DNA from 3 places in the Brevibacterium spongiae genome. Region 1 is predicted to be linked to each of the others. Evidence: predicted binding sites of a transcription regulator. Region 1 holds the regulator's gene; each other region holds the start of a gene.

Region 1 (3,279 bases):
TGGAAGACCTCATGGCGGGTGACCATGACCTCGACGAAGAGGTCGCCGGCGGGTCCGCCGCCGGGGCCGACCTCGCCCTGGCTGGAGAGCTGGATGCGGGTGCCGTCGGAGACTCCGGCGGGAATGCGGATCTTCATCGTCCGCTGCTTGCGCACTCGTCCGTCGCCCTGGCAGTTGAGGCAGGGGTTCGGGATGACTGTGCCGAAGCCGTGGCAGGAGTTGCACGTCTGGTTCGTGACCATCTGGCCCAGCAGGGTCCGGGTCATGCGCTGGACGCTGCCGGCACCATGGCACAGGCTGCATGTCTCGACCGAGGTGCCTTCCTGGGTTCCGGCACCGGAGCACGTGTCGCAGACGACGGCGGTGGTCACATCGAGGTCGACGGTGCCGCCGAAGGCCGCGGTCCTGAGGTCGATGTTGACCCCGACGAGCGCGTCCTTGCCGCGCTGGGTGCGTGGGATCGGGCCTGCCGCCTGTCCGCCTCCGCCGCCGAAGAAGGTTTCGAAGATGTCTCCGAAACCGCCGAAGCCGCCGCCGGCTGGGAAGCCCTGACCGTTCTCGCCGCCGCCCATGTCGTAGTTGCGGCGCTTCTCCGGGTCGGAGAGCACATCGTAGGCCAGTGAGATGGCTTTGAATTCGTCCTCGTGGCCGGGATTGACGTCCGGGTGGTATTTGCGTGCCAGCTTCCTGTACGACGACTTGATCTCAGCCGCAGAAGCATCCTTGGACACTCCGAGTGTTTCATAGTGATCGGCCACAGAAACTTCTCTCTCCCTGACGTAGTGGTGTTCTCTGTTCGTGGTGGTCCCGGCGCGTGTGCGCAGTCCTCACCGATGTGGTTGTGCCCGCTGCCGGGCGCCTCCGGCTCTGCCTGCCCAGGGGCCCTACCCTCGATCGAGAATCGAGGACACGTACTTCGCGACGGCTCGGACAGCCGAGATCGTCGTCGGATAGTCCATTCTGGTAGGACCGAGCACCGCCAGTCTGGCCGAGGAACCCGCGTCATGACCATATTCGGCGGCCACGACGGAAGTCGAACTGAATGATTCGTGAGTATTCTCACGCCCGATGCGCACGCTGATCTCGTCCTGGTCTTCGGCCATCGAGGTCAGCAGCTTGAGCAGCACCACCTGTTCCTCGAAGGCTTCGAGGATGGGGGCCATCTTCTCGCCGAACTCGTGACCCGAGCGGGCGAGGTTGGCGGTGCCGGCCATGATGATGCGCTCTTCGCGTGTGGCGGCGACGAGGTCGATGACGGCGGCACGGATCTGGCGAAGGCCGTTCTCGTCGCGGGCCTCGGACTCACTCGGACCGGGATTGGCACCGGCCGCCTCGGCGAGAGGTGCGGAGCCGAGGACCGCGGAGAGCTTGCGGCCGGCGAATTCGGTGTTGATCTGGTCACGCAGTCCGCGGATCGTGTCGTCGTCGACTGAGGCCGATGTGATGATGATCTTCTGTTCGACCTGTCCGGCGTCGGTGATGAGGACGACGAGGATGCGGCCGGGGCCGAGGCCGACGATCTCGATGTGCTTGATCCGGGCGCGGGAGACAGTCGGATATTGGATGAGTGCGACCTGGTGGGTCAGTCCCGACAGCACGCGCACGGTGCGGTCGAGCATTTCGTCGAGGTCGACGTCACCGTCGATGAGCTGGAAGATCGCCCGCCGTTCGGCGCTGGTCAGCGGTTTGAATTCGTCGATGCGGTCGACGAACATCCGATAGCCGAGGTCGGTGGGGATCCGACCAGCTGAGGTGTGCGGTTGGGCGATATAGCCCTCCTGCTCGAGCTGGGCCATGTCGTTGCGGATCGTCGCCGGAGAGACGCCGAGGGTGTGGCGCTGCACGATCGCCTTCGAGCCGACGGGTTCGTTGGTGGCGACGAAGTCCTCGACGATGGCGCGCAGCACCTGTGCTCGTCTGCTGTCATTCATCACGGACCTCCTCCCCGTCTCTGCTCCGCGCGCCGTGTTCCTGGCACACGATCCGCATGCCGACCTGACCGTGCCCGGTCTGGCACTCATCGCGTCTGAGTGCCAATTCTACGCCTCTCGCCTCTCGATTTCATTTCTGGGGCTGTCTTCCTCATTTCCGGGGCGGCCCGCGGGTCTGCGCGAGGTCCGGAGGCTCCTTGATTAGGGTAGGTGCCCGTGAATGCTTTTGATCGCTATGGACCCGATGTGCTCTCCGGCTCCTCACCGTCGTCTCACCGTCCGAAGAAGTCCCGTCCGGTCGAGCTCGGGCTGGGCATGGTCCTCGAGGATGCGATGAGCGGATACGTCGGCGCGGTCGTGGGTGCGGAGAAGACCACGTCCGGCGTCGTCGTCAAGCTCGAGGACCGCAACGGAAAGGTGCGTGCCTTCCCCTTGGGTCCGGGATTCCTGCTCGAGGGTCAGCCTGTCGATCTGCGGCTGCCGACGAAGAAGCCGGCGCAGACTCCGGGACGCACAGCCTCCGGATCGCGTGCCGTCGCCGGTGCGAAGGCGCGGGTGGCGCGCGGTTCGCGCATCTGGGTCGAGGGCAAACACGATGCCGAACTGGTCGAGAAGATCTGGGGCGACGATCTGCGCATCGAAGGCGTCGTCGTCGAGCCCCTCGGCGGCCTCGATGACGTCGCCGACAAACTCGCAGCCTTCGGCCCGGACCGGGAGCATCGGGTCGGTGTGCTCGCCGACCATCTCGTCGACGGGACGAAGGAATCGAAGATCGCCGAGGCGGTCCGCGCCGACCCGCGCTACCGCGATGTCGTCCACATCATCGGCCATCCGTATGTCGACATCTGGCAGGCCGTGAAGCCGCATGTCGTCGGCATCGGACAATGGCCGGTCGTCCCCCGTGGTGAGGATTGGAAGACGGGCATTCTGCGCCGGATCGGGTGGCCCCACGCCGACCACAGGGACGTCGCCCGCGGGTGGGTCCGCATCCTCGGGAAGGTGAACACGATCGCCGATGTCGAACCGACACTGTCAGGTCGGGTCGAGGAGCTCATCGACTTCGTCACTGTCGGCTGATCCTCAGTTGTTGCGAACCTGGAACAGGATCGGGTCTTTCGGATGCCTCCGGGTGCCGATGGCTGGGATAGTGTGAAACGACAAAGGCAGTGAAAGGACCATCATGTCGTTCAATCCCCAGCAGCCGAACAGCGGCCGCCCCATGCCCCCGCACTACTCGCAGGCCTCGGGGCCGCAGCAGCCCTACTCCCGACAGCCTGGTGCGCAGAGCTACAGTTTCGGTCAGCCCGGCAGCCAGCAGCCGAACTACGGGCAGCCCGGTTATGGTCAG
Region 2 (3,279 bases), 810 kb from region 1:
CAGGTCAGACACGCCCTCAGGAAACTCACAACGTTACATTTCCGTGATATTTTGCCAGCGGTGTAACGAATCGGTTACAGTGAACAGGTCGATAAACTCTGCTCAGGGATATTTTTGTGATTGATTTTCTGAAGAACCGCAAGGTTCAGATTGCCGCACAGGCAGTCGTCATTACCGGACTCGTGGGTGGCACGGGCGCGGTCGTCTCCATGAACAAGCCAGTGACCTTGGATGTCAACGGCCAGGCCGAGGAGATTCGCACCTTCGGCGGTACCGTCGGTGACATCCTCGACAGCCACGACATCGATATCGATAAGCGTGACAAGGTCAAGCCCGGCGTCGGCACGAAGGTCGACCGGGACATGACGATCACCGTCAACACCGCGAAGAAGGTCTCGCTCTCCGTCGACGGTAAAGAGTCGAACGAGTGGACCAACGCCAACACTGTCGGTCAGGCACTCGCCGATCTCGGAGTCGACGCCAAGGGCGCCGACCTCAACGCCGATGCCAAGCAGCGGCTGAAGGAAGACGGCAACGACATCAATGTGACCACGGCGAAGGACCTCACGGTCGTTGCCGATGGCAAGGACCACAAGGTCTCGGCCGCTGTGGGCACTGCGAAGGAAGCGCTCAAGGATACGGGCGTCAAGCTCGACAAAGACGACTTCCTGTCCGTGCCGATGTCCGCTGAGGTCTCCGACGGCCAGGTTCTCACCGTCAACCGCGTGAAGAATGACACCGTCAAGGACAAGCAGGCCATCAAGGCCAAGGTCGAGACCAAGAAGTCCGATTCCCTCTACGAGGGCGAGACCAAGGTCGAGTCCGAGGGCAAGGACGGCGAGAAGCAGGTCACCTACAAGGTCAAGACCATCAACGGCGAAGAGGTCAAGAAGGAGAAGAAGGACGAGAAGGTCCTCTCCGAACCCAAGGCCAAGGTCGTCGTTCAGGGCACCAAGAAGAAGGAAGAACCGGCTGACACCGGCGGCTCCGATTCGGGTGACTCCGGCGATTCGGGCGACTCCGGTGATTCGAGCACCGGCGGCGGCGACTCCGGTTCGAGCGGCGGCTCCATGAGCACCGAGGAGATCAAGGCCATGCTCGGCGGACCCGGTTCCAAGTGGTACCAGGTCGCCAAGTGCGAGTCGGAGTTCAACCCGCGCGCAGTGAACAAGTCGAATAACGCCCACTTCGGACTGTTCCAGTTCAAGCTCGCCACCTGGCAGGCCATGGGCGGCAGCGGCAACCCGATCGATGCCAGCCCGCAGGAACAGTTCGAGCGCGCCAAGAAGCTCCAGGCCGAAGCCGGCTGGGGACAGTGGGCCTGCGCCTGATCTGCAGTGAACTCTGGCCGCCGTTGACAACAGATATCGACAACTGAGCTGAGGCGGTCAGCAAGGAGCGTGGGCCCCGAGGAGAAATCCTCGGGGCCCACGCTTTTTGGCAGCCGAGTCATGGAGTTCCGGACACTTCGTGTTGGAATCGGGCCTTGAATCCCGCACGCAGCGTCCGCAACTCGCCTCCGCAGGTGGCCGGCTTCGCCTCCGACGGAGCCGGCCAGGGCCCCAATCTGAACTTTCGCCCAGAGCATGACGAATTGTTGGCACTCAAGTTGACCGAGTGCTAAAGCCGTTCTAGAGTCAGAATTAGCACTAGCACTCATTGAGTGCCAGTTTCATGAGACGGTCGAATCGCTCGGCACCCGCGACGACGAGAGGTTCATGGCAGCAGCCGCCGTCTGACTCGATGAAATAGAACCCAGCGAAGGGAGAGAGCCCGAAATGTCGGTCTCCATCAAGCCACTCGAAGATCGGATTGTCATCCGTCAGGTCGAAGCAGAGCAGACTACCGCCAGTGGTCTGGTCATTCCCGAAACCGCCAAGGAAAAGCCTCAGGAAGGCGAAGTTGTCGCAGTGGGCCCCGGCCGCGTTGCTGATAACGGAAACCGCGTGCCGGTCGACGTCGCCGTCGGCGACAAGGTCATCTACTCCAAGTACGGAGGCACCGAAGTCAAGTACGCAGGCGAAGAGTTCCTCGTGCTTTCGGCTCGCGACGTGCTCGCAGTCATCGGCTGAATCCCCTGAACAACTACTTCACAGACAGGAGGACGAATGCCTAAGACTCTGGAATTCAACGACGAAGCTCGTCGTGCACTCGAAAAGGGTGTCAACACCCTGGCCGACACCGTCAAGGTGACGCTGGGACCCAAGGGCCGCAACGTCGTGCTCGACAAGAAGTGGGGCGCTCCCACGATCACGAACGACGGTGTGACCATCGCTCGTGAGGTCGAGGTCGACGACCCGTACGAGAACCTCGGCGCACAGCTGGCCAAGGAAGTCGCCACCAAGACCAACGACATCGCCGGTGACGGAACCACCACCGCGACCGTTCTCGCTCAGGCCTTCGTCAACGAAGGACTGCGCAACGTCGCAGCAGGCGCCGCTCCCGGACAGCTCAAGCGCGGCATCGAGACCGCAGTCGAGGCTGTCTCCGAGCAGCTGGGCACCATCGCCCGCGACGTCGCCGACTCCTCGGAGATCGCACACGTCGCCGGACTGTCGGCTCAGTCGCCGGAGATCGGCAAGCTCATCGCCGATGCCTTCGACAAGGTCGGCAAGGACGGCGTCATCACGATCGACGAGTCGCAGGCCGCGTCCGTCGAGCTCGAGATCACCGAAGGTATGCAGTTCGACAAGGGCTTCCTGTCGCCGCACTTCGTGACCGATGCCGATCGTCAGGAAGCTGTGCTCTCTGACGCTCTCATCCTCATCAACCAGGGCAAGATCTCCAACATCCAGGAGCTCCTGCCCGTCCTCGAGAAGGTGCAGCAGGCCGGCAAGCCGCTGTTCATCATCGCTGAGGACATCGAGGGTGAAGCGCTGTCGACCCTGGTCGTCAACAAGCTGCGCGGCATCATCAACGTCGCCGCGGTCAAGGCTCCCGGATTCGGTGACCGCCGCAAGGCCATCCTCGAGGACCTCGCCGTCCTCACCGGTGGCCAGGTCGTCACCCCGGACATGGGCATGAAGCTCGACCAGGTCACCCTGGAGGAGCTCGGCAACGCCCGCACAATCACCGTCACCAAGGACAACACCACCATCATCGATGGTGCCGGTGCCGATGATGCTGTTGCCGGTCGTGTCGCCCAGATCCGCGCCGAGGTCGAGAACACCGACTCGGACTGGGACCGCGAGAAGCTGCAGGAGCGCTTGGCCAAGCTCTCCGGCGGAGTCGCCGTCATCAAGGTCGGCGCCGCCACCGAGGTGGAGCTCAAGGAGCGCA
Region 3 (3,279 bases), 1.1 Mb from region 1:
GGCCAGCAGGTCCTCGTACTCACCGGTTGCGGCGTTGAGGCCGAATCCGGGTTCGAGGTTGGCGACCTTGTCGGCAACCACACCGGCTTCGAGGCCGGCGTTCGTGGCGATCTGCTTGAGCGGAGCTTCGATGGCAACCTTGACGATGTTGGCACCGGTTGCTTCGTCTCCCTCGAGTGCGAGGTCGGCGAAAGCGGTCTTGCCCGCCTGGATCAGGGACACGCCGCCACCGGCGACGATTCCCTCTTCCACAGCAGCCTTGGCGTTGCGCACGGCATCTTCGATACGGTGCTTGGTTTCCTTGAGCTCAACCTCGGTGGCGGCTCCGGCCTTGATGACTGCAACACCGCCGGCCAGCTTGGCCAGACGTTCCTGCAGCTTCTCACGGTCGTAGTCGGAGTCCGAGTTCTCGATCTCGGCGCGGATCTGTGCGACCCGTCCGGCGATCTCCTCGGCGTCTCCTGCGCCCTCGACGATGGTGGTCTCGTCCTTGGTGATGACGACCTTGCGGGCGGTACCCAGCAGATCGGTGGTCACGCTGTCGAGCTTGAGCCCGACTTCCTCGGACACAACCTGGCCACCGGTGAGGATGGCGATGTCGGCGAGCTGAGCCTTGCGGCGGTCACCGAAGCCCGGAGCCTTGACTGCCACGGACTTGAAGGTGCCCTTGAGCTTGTTCAGCACCAGGACGGCCAGGGCTTCGCCCTCGACGTCTTCGGCGATGATGAACAGCGGCTTGTTGGACTGCTGGACCTTCTCGAGGACGGGCAGCAGATCCTTCACGTTCGAGATCTTGGAGTTGACGATGAGGATGTAGGGATCCTCAAGGACAGCTTCCTGGCGATCGGTGTCGGTGACGAAGTAACCGGAGATGTAGCCCTTGTCGAAGCGCATACCCTCGGTCAGTTCGAGTTCGAGTCCGAAGGTGTTGGACTCCTCGACGGTGACGACGCCTTCCTTGCCGACCTTGTCGATGGCCTCGGCGATCAGTTCACCGATTGCGGGATCTCCAGCGGAGATGCCAGCGGTGGCGGCGATCTGTTCCTTGGTCTCGATGTCGATGGCGTTGTTCAGCAGAACCTGCGTCACAGCCTCGACGGCCTTCTCGATGCCGCGCTTGAGGCTGAGCGGATCAGCACCGGCTGCCACGTTGCGCAGTCCCTCGCGGACGAGAGCCTGTGCGAGCACGGTAGCGGTGGTGGTTCCGTCGCCTGCGACGTCGTCAGTCTTCTTGGCGACTTCCTTGACGAGCTCGGCGCCGATCTTCTCGTAGGGATCCTCGAGTTCGATCTCCTTGGCAATGGACACGCCATCGTTGGTGATGGTCGGTGCGCCCCACTGCTTTTCGAGCACGACATTGCGACCGCGGGGTCCAAGGGTCACCTTGACCGCGTCCGCGAGCTGGTTGAGGCCAGCTTCGAGTCCCCGACGAGCTTCCTCGTCGAATGCAATCATCTTTGCCATAGTGGCTTAGATCCTCCCTGATGGAGTGGAGTGGGTATCCAGAGCAGTCATCAGCGCCCGCGACGGCAGAGAGTGTGTCCGCATGTTCCATTCCACATATGGACCACGCTCTCGAGACAACTGGTGGGAACCCATCGGTTTTCACCAGTACTAGATTTAGCACTCTCCCCATGCGAGTGCAAATATTGGCCGTCTGCGGTCATGGGCGTCCGTGGGCGCGAAACGCGAATACTCGGGGCCGCTCGGGAGTCGGCTGGCGGGTTCGGCTCAGCGCGAAACAGTGCCTGGGGCGCGTGCCGGGGCGAGCGGCGAGTCCCGCGGCGGGGCAACGCGGCGGTTCCCGCGGCCGGGCAACGCGGCGGTTCCCGCGGCCGGGGCCAGCGGCGCGCACCGCGACGCACACAAGTCAGTGCTGTCGCCCGACACGATCCCCTCCGAACCGACCCAGGCAGCGTTCTCCACGGCAGACCATCCGCTTACGGCTCACCTTCTTCCGAAATCCATACAGAAGAAAGTGGGCTTTCCGGAGCAAAGCGGGCCGCTCCCGGAGAACTGAAAAGCGCCGGGCAGTTGCCTGCTCGGCGCTTTCCCCACGCACAACAGCGCCGGTCGACCGGATGGCCGTTCGGACACCGCCGTGCAGCGGATCAGAAATCTGTAAAACTGTGCTGTCAGCAGCCAGTCTCAGAGGAGGGTGACGGACTCCGCCTGAGGACCCTTTTGTCCTTCTCCAACTTCGAACTGAACCTGCTGGCCCTCTTCGAGAGAGCGGTAGCCGTCCATCTGGATTGCGCTCCAGTGAACGAACACGTCCTGGTTGTCGCCTTCGAGGGTGATGAATCCATAGCCCTTTTCAGCGTTGAACCACTTGACGGTACCTTGTGCCATTACTTCTCCATACAGTGCAGTGCCATTGAAATCCCGCATTTCAGCCGCGACCTGGCGACCGCATCTGGAATGCGGAAGCTAGTAAAACTCAACTGACCCCGCGATTTCTCTCATTGACCTCGGGAGAATAATCTCGGTGAAGCACGAATAGAACACAAGGTGCTGTGCTTGCCTAGCTGATGCAACTCTACCGCAGGCACACACTGCGCCCCGGGCCTCTCGACACTGTTATAAATTCGTTACTTTAGGGTTTTCGCCCTGTTCACAACTGTCGCCCCGGATCACTCCGAGCCTTCGCCTCCGCTGGGCTCAGGTCCCCGGTCGGCGATGTCCGAGCAGATGACGACCGTGACATCGGCTTCGAAGTCCGTCGATGCCTCCGTGGCCGAAATGCCGAGCGATTCGGCAACGAGCTTCGCCTGCGAGGCGTTCTCCTCGCCGTTGTAGTACACGGTCGAATCGGTGAGGTTCGTCGAGTAGTTGCCGACCTGCCCGAGCTTCCAGCCCTTCTCGTCGACCGCTTCGGAGAACTTCTTCGCAGCACCCGAGACGCCGGAGCCGTTGAGGACGTCGACGGTGAGCGAGTCATCAGCGACGCTGACTTCGCTCTCGCTCGGCGAGGGTTCGGCCGAAGCCGATTCCGAAGCCGGCGGATCGGCGACCTTCGATTCGGGGTTGCCCATCGACGAGACGATGATGTTGATGGCGGCCACGACGAGCAGGACCGCGACCAGGGCGAGCACGATGACCAGCGAGATGGCACCGATGTTCGACGACGCTGCGGATTCCTGTCGATGGGCACCGCTGCGCCGGCCGGGCTCGATCTCGTCGAATTCGTCGGTCATGTCTACCTCGAGACGCGGGCTTGGGCGCGTTCGCTCTGCCGCGTGCTGCGGATCCGGCGAAGGCGCTTGACCAGCATGGGGT

The links. The regulator HrcA, encoded in region 1, represses chaperone genes, less so after heat shock. The targets are predictions, from matches to a motif close to TTNGCACTCGNNNNNNNCGAGTGCNAA.
Region 2: the regulator HrcA is predicted to act here: its motif matches at 1,598-1,624, upstream of groES (co-chaperone GroES).
Region 3: the regulator HrcA is predicted to act here: its motif matches at 1,621-1,647, upstream of groL (chaperonin GroEL).

What each region holds. Positions count from the first base shown of each region.
Region 1 is NZ_CP093443.1:2,281,843-2,285,121, forward strand. Features, by position in the region: gene dnaJ (molecular chaperone DnaJ) at 1-758, opposite strand, end outside; gene hrcA (heat-inducible transcriptional repressor HrcA) at 885-1,931, opposite strand; gene L1F31_RS10400 (DUF3097 domain-containing protein) at 2,142-3,008, shown strand; gene L1F31_RS10405 (DUF4870 domain-containing protein) at 3,112-3,279, shown strand, end outside.
Region 2 is NZ_CP093443.1:3,093,674-3,096,952, reverse strand. Features, by position in the region: gene L1F31_RS13950 (resuscitation-promoting factor) at 117-1,331, shown strand; gene groES (co-chaperone GroES) at 1,779-2,072, shown strand; gene groL (chaperonin GroEL) at 2,109-3,279, shown strand, end outside.
Region 3 is NZ_CP093443.1:3,387,764-3,391,042, forward strand. Features, by position in the region: gene groL (chaperonin GroEL) at 1-1,464, opposite strand, end outside; gene L1F31_RS15295 (cold-shock protein) at 2,149-2,352, opposite strand; gene L1F31_RS15300 (LytR C-terminal domain-containing protein) at 2,634-3,197, opposite strand; gene L1F31_RS15305 (DUF3263 domain-containing protein) at 3,200-3,279, opposite strand, start outside.